4 regions of the Thauera aminoaromatica genome follow, and region 1 is predicted to be linked to each of the others. Evidence: predicted binding sites of a transcription regulator. Region 1 holds the regulator's gene; each other region holds the start of a gene.
The links. The regulator sigma-54, encoded in region 1, starts transcription at its own class of promoters, with help from an activator protein. The targets are predictions, from matches to a motif close to TGGCACGCTTNCTGCTNA.
Positions count from the first base shown of each region.

Region 2: a site for sigma-54 is predicted at 2,662-2,679, ahead of TMZ1T_RS18785 (circularly permuted type 2 ATP-grasp protein). Genes of this name have one in related genera too.
Region 3: a site for sigma-54 is predicted at 2,118-2,135, ahead of glnA (type I glutamate--ammonia ligase). Genes of this name have one in related genera too.
Region 4: a site for sigma-54 is predicted at 2,352-2,369, ahead of TMZ1T_RS02860 (PEP-CTERM sorting domain-containing protein). Genes of this name have one in related genera too.

Region 1 is NC_011662.2:790,352-795,031, reverse strand. Features, by position in the region: gene recA (recombinase RecA) at 1-1,012, shown strand, start outside; gene recX (recombination regulator RecX) at 1,029-1,478, shown strand; gene lptB (LPS export ABC transporter ATP-binding protein) at 1,465-2,187, shown strand; gene TMZ1T_RS03445 (RNA polymerase factor sigma-54) at 2,210-3,664, shown strand; gene hpf (ribosome hibernation-promoting factor, HPF/YfiA family) at 3,683-4,006, shown strand; gene ptsN (PTS IIA-like nitrogen regulatory protein PtsN) at 4,143-4,628, shown strand; gene hprK (HPr(Ser) kinase/phosphatase) at 4,597-4,680, shown strand, end outside.
Region 2 is NC_011662.2:4,272,817-4,277,496, reverse strand. Features, by position in the region: gene TMZ1T_RS18795 (circularly permuted type 2 ATP-grasp protein) at 1-1,591, shown strand, start outside; gene TMZ1T_RS18790 (transglutaminase family protein) at 1,602-2,564, shown strand; gene TMZ1T_RS18785 (circularly permuted type 2 ATP-grasp protein) at 2,724-4,154, shown strand; gene TMZ1T_RS18780 (alpha-E domain-containing protein) at 4,192-4,680, shown strand, end outside.
Region 3 is NC_011662.2:4,002,707-4,007,386, forward strand. Features, by position in the region: gene nadA (quinolinate synthase NadA) at 1-188, opposite strand, end outside; gene TMZ1T_RS17650 (rhodanese-like domain-containing protein) at 306-758, opposite strand; gene TMZ1T_RS17655 (cation diffusion facilitator family transporter) at 818-2,005, shown strand; gene glnA (type I glutamate--ammonia ligase) at 2,224-3,633, shown strand; gene TMZ1T_RS17665 (DUF4124 domain-containing protein) at 3,770-4,255, shown strand; gene glnL (nitrogen regulation protein NR(II)) at 4,309-4,680, shown strand, end outside.
Region 4 is NC_011662.2:666,142-670,821, forward strand. Features, by position in the region: gene TMZ1T_RS02845 (aspartate kinase) at 1-509, shown strand, start outside; gene TMZ1T_RS02850 (thioesterase family protein) at 639-1,130, shown strand; gene TMZ1T_RS02855 (cupin domain-containing protein) at 1,138-1,500, shown strand; gene TMZ1T_RS02860 (PEP-CTERM sorting domain-containing protein) at 1,562-2,269, opposite strand; gene TMZ1T_RS02865 (bestrophin-like domain) at 2,630-3,409, opposite strand; gene TMZ1T_RS02870 (hypothetical protein) at 3,570-3,818, opposite strand; gene TMZ1T_RS02875 (ammonium transporter) at 4,273-4,680, opposite strand, start outside.

The DNA of each region.
Region 1 (4,680 bases):
CTCCGCGGCGCTGTCGCAGATCGAAAAGCAGTTCGGCAAGGGTTCGATCATGCGCATGGGCGACGGCAGCATCGAGCGCGACATCCAGACCGTCTCCACCGGCTCGCTCGGACTCGACATCGCGCTCGGGCTCGGCGGTCTGCCGCGCGGTCGGGTGGTCGAGATCTACGGCCCCGAATCCTCCGGCAAGACCACGCTCACCCTGCAGGTCATCGCCGAGATGCAGAAGCTCGGCGGCACCGCGGCCTTCATCGACGCCGAGCACGCGCTCGACGTCGGCTACGCGGAAAAACTCGGCGTCGACATCGAGGATCTGCTGATCTCGCAGCCCGACACCGGCGAACAGGCGCTCGAGATCGCCGACATGCTGGTGCGCTCGGGCGGCGTGGACATCGTGGTCATCGACTCGGTCGCCGCGCTCACCCCCAAGGCCGAGATCGAGGGCGAGATGGGCGACCAGCTCCCCGGCCTGCAGGCCCGCCTGATGTCGCAGGCACTGCGCAAGCTCACCGCCAACATCAAGCGCACCAATACCCTGGTGATCTTCATCAACCAGATCCGCATGAAGATCGGCGTGATGTTCGGCAGCCCGGAGACCACCACCGGCGGCAACGCGCTCAAGTTCTACGCCTCGGTGCGCATGGACATCCGCCGCACCGGCACGATCAAGAAGGGTGACGAGGTGGTCGGCTCCGAGACCCGCGTCAAGGTGGTCAAGAACAAGGTCTCGCCACCGTTCAAGGAAGCCCACTTCGACATCCTTTACGGCGAGGGCATCTCGCGCGAAGGCGAGATCATCGACCTCGGCGTCGAGCACAAGATCGTCGACAAGTCGGGCGCCTGGTACGCCTACAAGGGCGACAAGATCGGCCAGGGCAAGGACAACTCGCGCGAGTTCCTGCGCGCCAACCCGGTGCTGGCCCGCGAGATCGAGAACAAGGTGCGGGTCGCGGTCGGCCTGCCCGAGCTGCCGCCCGCCGCCGCGTCCGCCCCGGCGCCGGCCGAGGCCTGACCCCGTCGGCACCGACATGGGCGAGCCGAGCCTGCGCGAACGTGCGCTCCGCCATCTCGCCCGGCGCGACCACTCGCGCGCCGAACTTGCGCGCAAGCTCGCACCCCATGGCGAGCCGGCCGAGATCGAAGCGGTGCTCGAGCGCATGCGCGAGCTCGGCCTGCAGTCCGACGAGCGCTACGCCGAGGCCTTCGTGCGCGGCAAGGCGGCGCGCTTCGGCACCGCACGATTGCGCAACGAGCTCGTGCGGCGAGGCATCGACCGTGACCGGATCGACGAGGCGCTCGCCGACGAGTGCGTAGAATCCGAGATCGAGCGGGCGCGCGCGGTGCTGCACGGCCGCTTCGCCACCCCACCCGCCGACGCACGCGAATGGGCGCGCCAGGCGCGCTTCCTGCAAACCCGGGGCTTCGCCCCCGAGCTGATCCGCAAGCTGCTGAAAGAGCCCTACGATGAGTCTGCTTAAGGTCGCCGGCCTGCAAAAGCGCTACAAGGCGCGCACCGTGGTGCATGACGTCGGCTTCGAGGTCGGCTCGGGCGAGGTCGTCGGCCTGCTCGGTCCCAACGGCGCCGGCAAGACCACCTGCTTCTACATGATTGTGGGTCTGGTGCGCGCCGACGGCGGCCAGATCGCCCTCGACGGCACCGACCTCACCCACCTGCCGATCCACGCCCGCGCGCGTTTGGGCCTGTCCTACCTGCCGCAGGAGATGAGCGTGTTCCGCAAGCTCAGCGTGGCCGAGAATATCCGCGCCGTGCTCGAACTCCAGGGGCTCGAACGCCGCCAGATCGAGGAGCGGCTCGAGGAACTGCTGATGGAACTGGGCATCCATCACCTGCGCGACAACACCGCGATCTCGCTCTCGGGTGGGGAGCGCCGGCGCTGCGAGATCGCCCGCGCGCTCGCCACCGACCCGCGCCTGATCCTGCTCGACGAGCCCTTCGCCGGGGTCGATCCGATCGCGGTCATCGACATCCAGAAGATCATCCGCTTCCTCAAGGAGCGCGGTATCGGCGTGCTGATCACCGACCACAACGTGCGCGAGACCTTGGGCATCTGCGACCGCGCCTACATCATCAGCGAAGGTCGCGTGCTGGCGAGCGGAGAGCCTACCGAGATCATCGAGAACGAGCGCGTGCGCCAGGTCTACCTCGGCGAGCACTTCCGCCTGTGAGCCCGCCCTCCTGCCGACCGCGATGAAACCCAGCCTCCAGCTCAAGCTCTCCCAGCACCTCACGCTGACGCCCCAGCTGCAGCAGTCGATCAAGCTGCTGCAGCTGTCTACGATCGAGCTGAACCAGGAGATCGAGCGCGTGCTGCTCGAGAATCCCATGCTCGAGCGCGAGGATGGCGACGGCGGCGTCGACTACGCCCCCGCGCCGCCGCCGGGCAACGCGCCCGAGCGCGAAGCCGCGCCGGAACCCGCCGCCGAACCGGCGGGCGAGTCGATCACGCACGAGGGCGGCGAAGGCAGCAGCGAGGACGAGGGCATCGACTGGTCCAACGTGGGTCAGGGCGCGTCCAGCCGCAGCGAGGACGACGAGGACGGCGACTACCAGGACATCCAGGCCGCCGGCGTGTCGCTGCGCGAACACCTCGACCAGCAGGTCGCCCTCTCGCCCCTGTCCGACCGCGACCGCGCGCTGGTGCGCTTCCTGATCGAGGCACTCGACGACGACGGCTACCTGCACCAGCCGCTGGAAGATCTCCTCGAGCTGTTGCCGCAGGACGCCGAGGTCGATCTCGACGAGCTCGCCATCGCCCTGCGCCACGTGCAGAGCCTCGAGCCGGCCGGGATCGGCGCGCGCAGCCCGCAGGAATGTCTGGCCCTGCAGCTCCAGGCCTTGCCCGAGTGCCCGATACGCCCTCTCGCTCTCGAGATCGTGACCAGCCACCTCGAACTGCTCGCGGAGCGCAACTTCGCCCGTATCCGCAAGCTCACCGGCTGTGACGACGAGGGTCTGCGCGAAGCGCAGGCCCTGATCTGCAGCCTCGACCCCCACCCCGGCTCGCGCTACTCCACCGCCGAGACGCGCTACGTGCTGCCCGACGTCGTCGTGCGCAAGCTGCGCGGCCAATGGACCGTGAGCCTGAACCAGGAAGCGATGCCCCGCCTGCGCATCAACCGCCTGTACGCGAGCCTGTTGCAGCAGAACCGCGCACAGGGCGGCGGCCTCGGCGGGCAGCTGCAGGAGGCGCGCTGGCTGATCAAGAACGTCCAGCAGCGCTTCGACACCATCCTGCGCGTGTCCCAGGCCATCGTTGACCAGCAACGGCAGTTCTTCGATCATGGGGACGTGGCGATGCGGCCACTCACCCTAAGGGAGATCGCAGACCAGCTCGAGCTGCACGAATCCACCGTCTCGCGCGTCACCACGCAGAAGTACATGGCGACGCCGCGCGGAGTCTTCGAGCTCAAGTATTTTTTCGGCAGTCATGTCGCGACCGACACCGGCGGTGCGGCTTCCTCCACGGCGATTCGTGCGCTGATTCGCCAGCTGGTGGACGCGGAGGACAGCAAGAAGCCGCTGTCCGACGCCAAGATCGCCGAAATTCTCGGCCAACAGGGAATCGTCGTGGCGAGGCGCACGATCGCCAAGTACCGCGAGTCCCTCAACATCCCGCCGGTCAGCCTGCGCAAATCCCTCTGACAACAACAGGAGTCATCCATGAATCTGAACATCACCGGGCGCCACGTCGAAGTCACCCCCGCCATCCGCGAATACGTGACCTCCAAGCTCGATCGCGTCATCCGCCATTTCGACAACGTCACCAGCGTCACCGTCATCCTGTCGGTCGAAAAGCTCAAGCAGAAAGCCGAGGTGACGCTGCACGTGCGCGGCAAGGACCTCTTCGTCGAAGCGGACGACGCCGACCTCTACGCGGCGATCGACGCGATGACCGACAAGCTCGACCGTCAGGTTCAGAAGTACAAGCAGAAGCAGTCCGACCATAACCACGAGTCGCTCAAGCACCAGGTCCCCGAGGCCTGAGGACCGGCTTGAAGCTCCCCGTCCGGGGTGTGGTTATAATGCGCGCGTTTTCACGAAGCGCGGCCGCACACGCCCCGGACCGGATTCCCGCCCCCCTGGCGGCAGCTGACGGAAGAGTGCGCGAGCCCACCTGCGAATGAGCCTGATATCCCAACTCCTGCCGCTTTCCAACGTGGTGATCGATCTCGACGCGAGCAGCAAGAAGCGCGTCTTTGAACAGGCCGGCCTGCTGTTCGAGAACAACCAGGGCATCGCCCGCAGCACCGTGTTCGACAGCCTGTTCACCCGCGAACGCCTCGGCTCGACCGGACTGGGTCAGGGCATCGCCATCCCGCACGGCCGCATCAAGGGGCTCAAGGACGCCGCCGGCGCTTTTCTGCGCCTGGCCACCCCGGTGCAGTTCGATGCTCCCGACGGCCGTCCGGTGGACATGCTGTTCGTGCTGCTCGTGCCCGAACAGGCCAACGAAACCCATCTGCAGTTGCTCTCCGAGCTCGCGCAGATGTTCAGCGACCGCGAGTTCCGCGAGACCCTGCACGGCGCGACGGATGCCGCACAGATCCACCGCCTGTTCGTGAATTGGGGTGCCGATGCGGCAAACCAGCCTGACCCGGCTGTATGAGGCGCACCGCGAAAGCCTGAGCCTCGTCCACGTCAGCGGACCGATCGGTGCC
Region 2 (4,680 bases), 1.0 Mb from region 1:
GACCGGGGCGTTGCTCGGCTACCTGCCGCGGCTGTGCGAGCACCTGCTCGGCAGCAAGCTGCGCATGCCCTCGGTGGCGACCTGGTGGTGCGGCGAGCCGGCGGCCTGCGAATACGCGCTGAAGCACCTGCGCGAGCTGGTGATCAAGCCGGCCTACCCCACCCTGGGTGCGCGGCCGGTGTTCTGCGGCGACCTGCCGGTGGCAGAGCTCGACGCGCTGGCGGCACGGATCGCGCTGCGGCCCTTCGACTTCGTCGCGCAGGAGATGGTCAACCTCTCGCAGGCCCCGGTGCTGGCGGACGAGGCGGGCGGCGCCGGGAACAAGGCGCCCGCGCGCGACGCGCGCGCGCTGGTCGCGCGCAACATCGGGCTGCGCGTGTTCGCGGCGGCGGGGGCGGAGGGGTTTCGCGTGCTGCCGGGCGGGCTCGTCCGGGTGGCCTCGGAGGCCGACATGCGCATCGTGTCGATGCAGCACGGCGGCGGCAGCAAGGACGCCTGGGTGCTCGGCTCGCCGGCGCGGCCGCGTCCGGTGCCGCGCATCGTGCCCGGCCAGCTCGCGCCCTTTGCCGGGGGGGCGCGCGTGCTCGGCCTGTCGAGCCGGGTGGCGGAGAACTTCTTCTGGCTCGGACGCTACAGCGAGCGCGCCGACGCTGCCGCCCGCCTCGGCCGCGAGACGCTGGCGCGCCTGGGCGAGGCCGGCGAGGCCTCGTGGCTGGGCGAGGATGGCAAGGTGACCGCGGCCCTGCAGGCGCTGTGCCGGCAGCGCGGCCTGCTCGCCACCGTGGCGGGGGAGGCCGACGCGGCACCCACACCCCCCGCGCCGCTCGCTCAGGCGCTCTTCGATCCCGCCCAGCCCGGCAGCGTGGTGGCCAACCTGCGCCAGGTGCTGCGCGTCGCAGCCCTGGTGCGCGACCGCCTGTCGCCGGACAGCTGGCGCATCTACAACCGCCTGTCGGAGTTTGCCGCGGCGCCGGCTCAGGCCCCGCGCCTCGGCGAGGCGCTGCAGCGCCTGGACGAGTCGTTGCTGTCGCTGGTGACGCTGTCGGGTTTCGTCATCGAGAGCATGCCGCGCGACGCCGGCTGGCGCTTCCTGTCGATCGGGCGGCGCATCGAGCGCCTGCAGTTTCTCGCCGCCGCGCTGTCGGCGCTGCTGCTCGAGCCCTCGCAAGGCGGGCTCAAGGTGCTGCTCGCGATCACCGACGCCGAGCTGCGCTACCGCAGCCGCCACGCGCGCGGCCTGGCCCCGCAGCCGGTGGCCGAGCTGGTCATGCTCGACGGCGACAACCCGCGCGCGCTGCGCTACCAGCTCGATTCGCTCGCCGAGCACGTCGCCCTGCTGCCCGACGGCGCCGCGCTCGCCGCGCCGCTGCGCGAACGCCTGGCCGCGCTCGACGCGCTCGCGCTGTGCGACTGCTTCGTGCACGAGCTGGCCGGCGCGCGTAGCCGCGCGGCCGCACAGGCGCGCCACTGCGAGCCCCTGCGGCAGGTGCTGGACGACATCTGGCGCGGCGGCAACGAGCTCGCCGATGCGCTGGCGCGGCGCTACTTCACCCACCTCGACGCCCGCAGCCGGGCGACCGTGTCGCTGTAGGGCGGCGGCGATGGCGCTCTACGAGATCCTCCACGACACCACCTACCGCTACGACAGTGCGGTGGCGCTGTCGCAGCAGGTGGCTCACCTGCGCCCGCGCGAATGCGCCGGCCAGCGCACCCTCGCGCACCACCTGGAGATCGCGCCGGCGCCGGCCCGGCGTAGCGAGCGCAGCGACTTCTTCGGCAACCCGGTGACCGCGTTCGCGCTGCACGCGCCGCACACGGAACTCGTCGTGCGCGCACGCAGCCGCATCCGCGTCGACCCGCCGGCCTGGCCCGAGCCGGCGGCGAGTCCGCCCTGGGAGACCGCGCGCGACCACCTGCGCGACGGCCTCTCCGGCCACGCGCCGCTGCGCGCCGACGCGCGCGACGCCGGGCAGTACCGCTTCGCTTCGCCCTTCGTGGCGCTCGGCGACGAGGCGGCGCAGTACGCCGACTATGCGCTGGCGAGCTTCACCCCGGGGCGGCCGGTGCTCGACGCCTTGCTCGCGCTGTCGGCGCGCATCCACGCCGATTTTCGCTTCGACCCCGCGGCGACCAGCGTCGCCACCCCGGTGGCGGAGGTCTTCGCGGCGCGCCGTGGGGTGTGCCAGGACTTCTCCCACCTGATGATCGCCTGTCTGCGCGCGCTCGGCCTGGCCGCGCGCTACGTCTCCGGCTACCTGCTCACCGAGCCTCCGCCGGGCCAGCTGCGCCTGATCGGCGCCGACGCCTCGCACGCCTGGGTGGCGCTGTGGTGCCCGGGCGCGGGCTGGATCGACATCGATCCGACCAACGACCTGCAGCCTGGCAGCGGTCACATCACGCTGGCCTGGGGGCGGGACTACGGCGACGTGTGTCCGCTGCGCGGCGTCATTCTCGGCGGGGGCGGGCACGGCGTCGAGGTCGCGGTGACGGTGATGCCGGTGGAGGAGGGCCCGCCCCCGCGGCGGGGCGGGCGCCCGGCGCGTGCCGCCGACGCACCAGATTGATGCGTCGGCGGCCACCATGGTGCGCACCAGCGCGGTGCCCGCGGGCGTCGACGTGCCCGACCCCGTTGCCGGCGCGGCTTTGCATGTTTCATGGGCTTGGCACGTTTTCTGCTGTAGGCCCTGCGAGGGAGTCGATAAACCATCCGCGCAGAGCACGCCATGAACGCCGCCAAGCCTTTCGATGAGATGCACGCCGCCGACGGCACGATCCGGACGCACTACCAGCCCTACAGCGAGTGGCTCGGGCACACCCCGCGCGAGCTGATCGCGCGCAAGCGCAAGGAGGCCGATCTCGCCTTCCACCGCGTCGGCATCACCTTCAACGTCTATGGCGCCGACGGCGGCAAGGAGCGCCTGATCCCCTTCGACCTGCTGCCGCGCATCATCCCCGGCGACGAATGGCGCACGCTCGAGGCCGGCCTGCGCCAGCGCGTGCGCGCGCTCAACGCCTTCCTCGCCGACATCTACCACGGCCAGGAGATCCTGCGCGCCGGACGCATCCCCGCCGACCAGGTGCTGGACAACGCCCAGTTCCGCCCCGAGATGAAGGGTGTGCACGTGCCCGGCGGGCTGTACGCGATGATCGCCGGCATCGACCTGGTGCGTGCCGCGGGTGCCGACGGCAAGGGCGACTACTACGTGCTGGAGGACAACCTGCGCGTGCCCTCGGGGGTGAGCTACCTGCTGGAGAACCGCAAGATGATGATGCGGCTCTTCCCCGACCTGTTCTCGCGCTACGACGTGCAGCCGGTCGAGCACTACCCCGACCTGCTGCTCGAGACCCTGCGCGCGGTGGCGCCGGCCGGCGTACTCGACCCCACCGCGGTGCTGCTCACCCCGGGCGCCTTCAACAGCGCCTACTTCGAGCACAGCTTCCTCGCCCAGCAGATGGGCATCGAGCTCGTCGAGGGCCAGGACCTCTTCGTCGAGGACGACACCGTGTTCATGCGCACCACCCAGGGGCCGCGGCGGGTGGATGTGATCTACCGGCGGCTGGACGACGACTTCCTCGACCCCGAGGTCTTCCGCGCCGACTCGATGCTCGGTGTGCCGGGCCTGATGTCGGCCTACCGCGCCGGCCGGGTGACGCTGGCCAATGCGGTCGGCACGGGGGTGGCGGACGACAAGTCGATCTACCCCTACGTGCCCGAGATGGTGCGCTTCTACCTCGGCGAGGAGCCGATCCTCAACAACGTCCCGACCTGGATGCTGCGCGAACCCGACGACCTCGCCTACACGCTCGCCCACCTGCCCGAGCTGGTGGTCAAGGAGGTCCATGGCGCCGGCGGCTACGGCATGCTGGTGGGGCCGGCGGCCACCAAGGCCGAGATCGAGGAGTTCCGCCAGCGCATCCTCGCCGCGCCGGAGAAGTACATCGCCCAGCCGACCTTGTCCTTGTCCACCTGCCCGACCTTCGTCGACGCCGGCATCGCGCCGCGCCACATCGACCTGCGACCCTTCGTGCTCTCGGGCGGACGCGAGATCCGCATGGTGCCGGGCGGCCTCACCCGCGTCGCGCTCAAGGCCGGCTCGCTGGTGGTCAACTCCTCGCAGGGCGGGGGCACCAAGGACACCTGGGTGGTGGGCTGAGCCGCCCGCCGCCGCGCAATTGCCAAGGAGAACCCCCATGCTGAGCCGAACCGCAGACCACCTGTACTGGATGGCGCGCTACACCGAGCGCGCCGAGAACACCGTGCGTATGCTCGACGTGTCCTACCGCATGTCGCTGCTGCCCGGGGCCAACGGCGGCGACACCGAGAGCTGGTCCGCCATCCTCGACATCAGCGAACTGTCGGAGGCCTTCGCCCGCACCGGCAGGCCGCTCTCCGCCTGCGACGTGATCGAGTTCGTCGTGCTCGACCGCGACAACCCCTCGAGCGTGTGGAACTGCCTGCGCGCCGCGCGCGAGAATGCGCACGCGGTGCGCGGCACGCTGACCGCCGAGATGTGGGAGACCACCAACGCGACCTGGCTCGAGATCCGCGAGATGACGCCGCAGAAGCTGCGCGCCACCGACCTCGGCGAGTTCTTCGAGTGGGTGAAGTTCCGCTCCCACCTGCTGCGCGGGGTGACCTTCGGCACCATGCTGCACGACGAGGCCTTCAAGTTCGTGCGC
Region 3 (4,680 bases), 1.3 Mb from region 1:
GCCAGGCGCGCGAGCTTGAGCGAGTCGCCGGTGAGGTCGGCGTGCTGGTACACGTCGGCGCGCTGGTAGTGGTGGCAGAGCAGCACCGCCCGCTCGCCGAGGCGTGCGCGGGCGGCGCGGATGCGCTCCTGCGCCTCGTTGTCGGCGAGCACGTTGAAGCGGTCGAAGCTGATGGTGGAGACTTGCATTGTTTCGGGTTCCGGATCCGTTGGGAGGGGGCAATCCCGGGGTTGCGGGCGTCGGACCCCGCATGCCGCCGCGGGTTCGACCGCGGCGGGCGGGGCCGGGTAAGGATTTGTTGCCGCTCAGCCCTGGTACCAGGGCAGGCCGGCGAGGCGCCAGCCGCCAATGCGGTTGCGCTGGTTGTTGGCGTCCTTGTCGCCTTCGAAGCCTTCGAGCACGTTGTAGCAGTTGGCGTAGCCGTTGGCGCCGGCGAGCCGCGCGGCGGAGTCCGAGCGCACGGCGGAACGGCACAGGAACAGCACCAGCGCCTCGGGGTCGACCTGGTGCTTCAACTGGGCGAGGAAGTTGGGGTTCTCCTGCATCGAGGGATAGCTCTTCCACTCGATCTCGATCGCGCCGGGCACGCGCCCCACCCAGTCGAGCTCGGCGCGCGTGCGCACATCGACCAGCTTGGCACCGGGGGCGAGCTGCATCACCTGCCAGGTTTCGGCGGGGGTGAGCGCGCCCTGGTAGGGCAGCCCGAGGCTTTCGGCGCGCTCGTGGGCGAGCGTCAACAGTTCCGACAGGGTTCCCATGCGAACATCCGTCTAAAATGAGGGCGGTCGAAGTATAGCGCGTCCGCCGCGCCCCCCTCATGCACTCCCGCCAAGCCTCCTCCCCGGTTGCGCGTCCCTCTGCGGGCGCGGACGACCTCGCCCGCAGCCGTGGCATCCAGCGTGCCACCCTGGTGGCCATCGTGACCAACACGGTGCTCACCATCGGCCAGGTCGTCATCGGCCTATTCGCCGGCGCGTTCAGCCTGGTGGCCGACGCCGCCCACACCCTCTCCGACCTCATCACCGACCTGCTGGTGCTGCTCGCCGGCCGCCACAGCGCCGATCCGGCCGACACCAACCATCCATACGGACACGGCCGCATCGAGACCGTCACCACGCTGGTGCTCGGCTCCGTCCTGGCGGCGGTGGGCGTCGGCTTCCTGTGGAGTTCGGGGATCCGCCTGCAGAACATCGGGGCCTTGCCGGTACTGCATCCGGCGGCCCTGGGAATGGCACTGCTGACCCTCGCCGCGAAGGAAGGCCTGTTCCGCTTCTCGCTCGCCGCCGCACGCCGCCTCAACGCGCCGATGCTCGAGGCCAACGCCTGGCATGCACGCTCGGACGCGGCGTCCTCGCTGGTCGTGGCCGCCGGCATCGGCGGCAGCCTTGCCGGCTACCCCTTCCTGGAGCCGCTCGCCGCGGCGGTGGTCGGCTTCCTGATCCTGCACATGGGCATCCGCCTGGCGTTGAAGTCGGTGCGCGAACTGATCGACACCGGCCTGCCGGAGGAGGAGCTCGAGCGCCTGCGCACGACGATCCGCGAGACGCCGGGCGTGATCGGCCTGCACGAAATGCGTACCCGGCGGATGGCCGACCGCGTGCTGTGCGACGCCCACGTCCAGGTCGATCCACGGCTGACCGTCTCCGAGGGGCACCGCGTGTCCGACGCGGTGTACCTGCGCGTGCGCGCCGCCCACCCCGAGGTGCGCGACGTGCTGGTGCATATCGACCCCGAGGACGATGGCGAGCTGCAGGCGGTGCCGCCCGGCCCCCTGCCCGAGCGCGACGAAATCCTCGCGCACATGCGCAAGCTCCTCGGCCCCGGCTTCGCCGACCCTCGGCGGGTGCAGATCCACTACCTCGGCCAGCGCGTGGAAGTGGAAATCATCCTGCCCTCCCTCCCCGATGCGGACGCGCTCGATGCACTGCGATCGCACCGCCAGACTTGGCTCGCGGAACATCCGCACTACCGCAACATCCGCGTCTTCGTGGAGCTCGCACCATAGTAGTGCATTCAGGGAGCACATCCGCACCATTGAAGTGCATCCGCACCGGGCCGAGGCACCGATTTCGGGCTCGCAGCCTTGTGGCACAATGCCCTGCGCGCTGACATAGGGCTGGCACGCTAAGTGCTTAGCCCTGCTCACACGAATCCGGCGCATCGACCCCAGGCCGCTGCACCACCCGCTCAACGCAACAACGCCTCATCTCACCAGGAGTCAAAATGAACGCCCAAGACGTCATGAAGATGATCCAGGAAAACGAAGTGCGCTTCGTGGACCTGCGCTTCACGGATATTCGCGGCAAGGAGCATCACGTCGGCCTGCCGGTGTCGGCCTTCGAGGAAGAGCACTTCGAGCACGGCCACCCCTTCGACGGATCCTCGCTGGCCGGCTGGAAGGGCATCCAGGCCTCGGACATGATCCTCATGCCGGAGCCGTCAACCGCATACATCGACCCCTTCTTCGACGAGACCACGCTGGTCATCACCTGCGACGTCATCGAGCCCTCCGACGGCAAGGGCTACGACCGCGACCCGCGCTCGATCGCCAAGCGCGCCGAGGCCTACCTGAAGAGCACCGGCATCGGCGACACCGCCTTCTTCGGCCCCGAGCCCGAGTTCTTCATCTTCGACTCGGTCGAGTGGTCGGTCGACATGTCGGGCGTGTATAGCAAGATCATCTCGGAAGAGGCCGCCTGGTCGACCGCGGACAAGTTCGAAGGCGGCAACACCGGCCACCGTCCGCGCGTCAAGGGCGGCTACTTCCCGGTTCCGCCGGTCGACAGCCTCAACGACGTGCGCGCCGCCATGGTGCTCGCGCTCGAGGCCTGCGGCGTGCCGGTCGAGGTGCACCACCACGAAGTGGCCAACGCCGGCCAGTGCGAGATCGGCACCAAGTTCAGCACGCTGACCCAGCGCGCCGACTGGACCCAGGTGCTCAAGTACATCGTGCACAACGTCGCCCACCAGTACGGCAAGACCGCCACCTTCATGCCCAAGCCCATCGTCGGCGACAACGGCTCCGGCATGCACGTGCACCAGTCGATCTGGAAGGACGGCAAGAACCTGTTCGCGGGCAACGGCTACGCCGGCCTGTCCGAGACCGCGCTGTACTACATCGGCGGCATCATCAAGCACGCCCGCGCGCTCAACGCGATCACCAACCCGGGCACCAACTCGTACAAGCGCCTGGTGCCGCACTACGAGGCCCCGACCAAGCTCGCCTACTCGGCGCGCAACCGCTCGGCCTCGATCCGCATCCCCTACGTCGCCAACCCGAAGGGCCGCCGCATCGAGTCGCGCTTCCCGGATCCCCTGGCCAACCCGTACATGTGCTTCGCCGCGCTGATGATGGCGGGCCTGGACGGCATCCAGAACAAGATCCACCCGGGCGACCCGGCCGACAAGAACCTGTACGACCTGCCGCCGGAAGAGGACGCGCTGATCCCGACCGTGTGCACCAGCCTCGAGCAGGCGCTGGAGTACCTGGACAAGGATCGCGAGTTCCTGACCCGCGGCGGCGTGTTCTCGAACGACTTCATCGACGCCTACATCGCGCTCAAGATGGAAGAGGTCGATCGCATGCGCATCACCACCCACCCGGTGGAATTCGACATGTACTACAGCCTGTAAGCCGGGAAATCCTGCGCAGGACGGAAGGGACGGGCGTTGCCCGTCCCTTTTTTCTGGGGTCTAATCGGGCCTGACCCGCAAGGATGACGGCATTGCAGCCCGTTACTGCCGTCCCCGCGCCCCTCCGGACCTGCGCATGCGACCGTATCGAATCCTCCCGCTGCTCCTGCTCGCCGGCCTTGCCGCGCCGGCCCATGCCGAAATCTACAAGTGCACCGATGCCGACGGCAGGGTGACCTACACCAACGATCGCGCACTCGCGCGCGGTTGCGTGCGCCTGCAGTCCGACCAGCCGGTGTCCTCGGTGCCCGCCCCCGTGCGCCGTCCCGCCGCTCCGGCGGCACGCGAGACGCCCACGGGCGGCGACTTCCCGCGCGTGAGCCCCAACGAGCAGCGCGGCCGTGACGACGCCCGCCGCCAGGTGCTGCAGGAAGAACTGCGCACCGAGGAGCAGAAGCTGGCCGAGGCCGAGAAGGCGCTCGCCGAGCAGGAATCCATCCGTCTCGGCGACGAGCGCAACTACCAGAAGGTGCTCGACCGCGTGCGACCCTTCAAGGACCGCGTCGAATTGCACAAGCGCAATGTCGATGCACTGCGCCGGGAGATCTCCGGCCTGCGATGACCCGGACCTGGCGCGCTTCTTGCATGTCCTCGACCGAACAACAGGACGCGCCCATGCCATCGCACCCCACCCACGCCGCCAGCAGCCCCAGCAGCCCGTTCGCCGGACTCGACCTGCTGTCTTCGGCGGTCGTGCTCGTCGACGCCGGGCTGGTGATCCGCTACCTCAACGCGGGCGCGGAGAACCTGTTCGCGATCAGCCGGCGCAAGCTGCTCGGCCAACCGCTCGAACGCCTGCTCGGCAGCCCGCCCGGCCTGGCCGCGGCGCTCGACAACGCGCTGCGCACCAACTGGAGCTACACCGGCCAGGACATCAGCGTGCAGCGCGGCGACGCCGAGCCGCTGCGGCTCGACTGCACGGTGACGCCGGTCGACACCGCAAGCGTGCGCCTGCTGCTCGAATTCCGCCCGATCGACGCGCAGCTG
Region 4 (4,680 bases), 120 kb from region 1:
ACCCGGGCACCCTGATCACCAAGGACTACGTCGGCGAGCGCGCCCGCGTCGAGATGGTGACCGGCAGCGACAAGGTGACCCTGGTCGAGATCCACGACCCCAGCATGGTCGGCACCGTCGGCTTCGACCTCGGGATCATGGAGATCTTCTGCAGGCACGACATCTCCTACATCCTCAAGGCGACCAACGCCAACTCGATCGCCCACGTGCTGTGGGAGAACTCGGTGACGCCCGCGCTGATCGCCGAGCTCGAGGCGCGCTACCAGGTGGTGACCGTCAAGAACAGCGCGATCGTGTGCGCGATCGGCTCCAACATCAGCATCCCGGGCGTGCTCGCACGCGCGGCGCAGGCGCTCGCCGACGCGCAGATCAACGTGAACTGCGTGTCGCAGACCCTGCGCCAGGTGAACATGCAGTTCATCATCGAGCGCAGCGACTACAAGAAGGCGATCATCGCCCTCAATCATTCGCTGTGCGTGACGCCCGGCGTGCCGGTGCCGCGCGCCTGATCGTTGCCTCGCGCCCTGCGGGGCGCTGCAGGCTGCGGCGCGCATCCGCGCCCGCAAGCCTGCCCGTGGCCCCGGTGCGTGCCCGCCACGCCCGGGGCTGCGCCATTTCTTGCAAGGGAGCATGCATCCATGCCGAAACACTCCACCCCGGCGGAGCTGCCGGTGCAGTTCGAGCCGGAGTTCATCGCCGGCATCCGCGAGATCTTCGAGCAGAAGATCGCCTTCAACGCGCTGCTCGGCCTGCAGATCGACGACATCGGCGGCGAGCGCGTGCATGGCCGCATCGCGATGCGCCACGAGCTCGTCGGCCATTTCGTGCATAACCGCATCCACGGCGGCGTGATCGCCGCCTGCCTCGACGCCATGGGCGGTCTCGCGGTGATGGCCGCGATCGGCGCCCGCCACCTAGACGAACCGCCCTTCCAGCGCCTGCACCGCTTCTCGAAGCTCGGCACCATCGACCTGCGCATCGACTACCTGCGCCCCGGCATCGGCGAATCCTTCCGCATGGAAGCCGAGGTCCTGCGCCTGGGTTCGCGCGTCGCGTCGACGCGGATGAGCTTCCTCGACGCCGACGGCAAGCTGCTGTCCACCGGTTCGGCGGCGTACATCGTTTCGTGAGCGGGGAATGAGCGCCGAGATCCAGGCTGCCGGGCGCGGCAATCTCTTCGCCGCGCTGCCGCCGTCCGCAGGCGGCGAGATCTTCCAGACCCTGTTCGCCAATCCGCGCTGCCGTGTCGAGCGCATCGTCTCGCACGGCCATGCGAGCGCGCCCGGCGAGTGGTACGACCAGGCTGGCGACGAGTGGGTGGCGCTGCTGGCGGGCGCGGCGGTGCTGCGCTTCGAGGGGGGCGACGATGACGGCGACGACGTGAAGCTGAAGGTCGGTGACTGGCTCGTGATCCCGGCGCATCGGCGTCACCGCGTCGAGTCGACCTCGGCGGATGCGCTGTGGCTGGCGGTGCACTGCGCAGCCGACCCCGCAAAGTGAAACGGCCCCGGGCGAACCGCCGGGGCCGTGGTGTCAAGCCGCCTGCACTGCGACGCGTGTCTCAGGCGCGCTTGCGGCGCAGCCCCAGCCCCGCGAGGCCGAGCGCGATCAGCGCGATCGACGCCGGTTCCGGCACCGCCTGCACGCCGACGCCGAAGTCGGCGGCGTCGATGAAGTTGCCGACCGAGGGGCTGCCATTGGCGGTGCTGATGGCCTGATACGAGAAGCGCGTGGCATTGCCGAGGGCGCTGATCGGCGCCTCGCCGGCGCTCGTGTAGAAGGCCCAGGCGGTGTTGCCGGTCGAGTAGTTCTTGGAGAACAACACCGTGTCATCGCCACCGCCGAGCAGGTTGTCGAGGCCGAGGTCGGTGATCATCATGCGCATCGTGTCCACCCCCGAACGTCCGCGGTGGGCGAACTCGAAGCCCACGACGCTGCCCGTGGCGATGCCGAACACGTCCTGGTACAGGGTGGCGAACTGGGTGGCGTTGATCTCGGCGAACTGGCGCCCCTCGTAGGCGGGCACCGGGCCGCCGCTCACCGAGCTGAAGTTGTTGCCCCAGATCTCGATCTGGTTGTCGGTGGCGGTGGTTTCCCAGCCGGGTACCGCCGACTCGTTGAACAGCGCCCAGTTGGCGTCGGCGACGAAGGGCGTCCCCGTTCCGGTTTCGAAGCCGCCGTTGATCAGGCTGGCGTGGGCGGTGCCCGCCGCGGCCAGACCGCCGATCGCGGCGAGGGTGGTGAGGAGGCGGGGGAGCGAGGCGGACATGGGTGGTTCCTTTATTTTTGGGCGACACGTTCGGTGACGGGCGTCGACGCGAAAGGTCGGCCCGAGAGTTTCGACCAGATCTTAAGCAATGATCGCGCCAGCACGCGCGGTAGAAGGTCACAGCGCGTTGATTCCAGTGGGAAATGGGCCTCTGGAGAGGAATGCGCGCGCCATCCCGGGCGTGCTCGAGTTGCTGCAGTGTCAATTTTTCCGACAGCCATCGACCGGGGGCGGCCGCGGCCATCGCGACGGATTCGCCGTTTGCCCGATCGGGTGTCGCAAGGCGCAGCAGGGCCTGCAGCGCGAGGGGGCGCGGCGGGACCTCGGCACGGTGCTGCAACCGCAGGGCCGACCGGCGCTTCAGCGCTCCAGCGCCTTGGCGACCGCGACGATCGGCGCGGGCGTGACCGAGCTCGGCTGCTGGAAGGGGTTGCCCTGGATCAGCACGATGGCGGCGGTGGGGGCCGCGGCGAGCGCGAACAGCAGCACCGCCGCGAAGGCCGCGCGCGGGCGTTCGAGGTGGGCCATGGCCACCGAGACCAGGGTCAGGAAGCCCAGGAAGGCCATTCCCAGCCACTTCAGCGGGTTGACGTGGGTCTGGCTGAGCGCCACGCGCAGGTCGTGGTCGGAACGGATGTCGCTCGCCTTGCGCAGCAGCAGGGCCTGCACGTTGGCGCCCGCGGCCTCGGCGAGCGCGGGGGCGGCGAGCAGCGCCAGCAGCGCGTCGGCGCGGGCGAGCACCTCCGGCGCCTCGCTGTGGCGCGCGAGCTGGGTCCATTCGGCGGCGCTGGCGCGGGCGTAGCCGGCCGCCGCCGCGCGCAGCTCGCCGCCGAGTGGCTCGGGCAGCGTGGCGGCGAGCGCGCCGATGCTGCGCAGGCCGTCCGCCTCGCGATACACCGCGCTCATCGCGCGGTCGTGCGCGCTCCAGGTGTCGTTGGCGAGAAAGGCCAGCACCAGGCCGAAGAGCACGCCGAGCGCGTTCATGAACGGGGGCGCCACCCCCTGCAGGGACTGCATCCATCCCGCCCAGCGCGAGCGCATCATCACCCACTGGATCAGGAACACGGCGGCGAGGGTGCCGAAGAAGGCGACGAAGGCGAGGCCGTAGTGGTCGTAGCTGTGCCAGTCGGAGAAAAGCATGGAGATCCAGGAGGGGCGTTCGGGAGGTCCTCGCAGTCTACCCGTCCGATCGCGCCCCGCCCATGCTCGGGGGCGGTCGCAGCAGCGCGTGCAGGGCTTCGATCGAAGGCCGGGCGCTGGTAGAAGCCGAGCAGCGGGTCGAGTCCCGCGGCGTGCGTGCTCAATCAGTCCGCACTTGCGCGCAGGGCGACATCAGCGAAATCGTCTTGCGGCCGAGGCGTCGGTAGATGCCGAAATTTCTGCCGAGAGTCAGGATGCTGCAGGGCTCGAAGAGCTCGGACATGCGCAAGAGACAGGCGTCGGCCAGCGAGGCTGGCACATTGTCGTCGCGTTCGAACAGCGTGCGCACGGGAGCGGTCTGCGACTCCAGTGACAAGGCGATGTGCACGGCGCTCCGTTCGAGCAGCATGAGTGCCCGGGCGGGGTCGAAGCCGGCACGAGCGAGGAGGAGACAGGCCTCCGCGACCACCGCCTCACAAGTCGGGAAAGGTCCTGGGTATTGCGCAAACTGCGCCTTGGCTCATTCATGGTGCGTGTCATCACGGCAAAGCAGGGCGACCCAGGGGCCGGCATCGAGAATCAGCCGGTAACGAGTGCGGCGAGGGAAAGCAGGCGGAGAGGGGCGATCTTGTGACGCATGGGGCGTTGCCTCGGGGTGGACTGGACCCCGGGGATTCTCCCGATGTCATCGTGCGGTGGGGCGAACGGCAAGCTTGCGGTGCCTCTGGCAGGCTTGCGCTGCGCGAATGCCGGCAGGGGGTTGCGCCCGATCGCTTCCATTGGGGGCGCGCCAAAGAAAAACGGCGCCCTGAAGGGCGCCGCGAGGGGATGGGAACCGGAGGAGCACGGTTCCGCAAGCCGGCTCAGTAGCGGTAGGCGGTCTCGCCGTGCGCCGTGGTGTCGAGGCCCTGACGCTCCTCGTCTTCCGGCACGCGCAGCCCGACCAGCAGGTCCGCGACCTTGTAGGCGACGAAGGCGACCACGGCCGACCACACGATGGTCACGAGCACGCTCCAGGTCTGGATCCACACCTGCGAGGCGATCGAGAAGTCCTCGGCGCCGGTGCCGCCCAGACTGGGCGCGGCGAACACGCCGGTGAGGATCGCGCCGACGATGCCGCCCACGCCGTGCACTCCGAACACGTCGAGCGCGTCGTCCGCACCGAGCATGTGCTTGAGCCCATTCACGCCCCACAGGCAGATGAAGCCGGAGAGGGTGCCGATCACGATCGCGCCCATCGGGCCGACCGAGCCGCAGGCCGGGGTGATCGC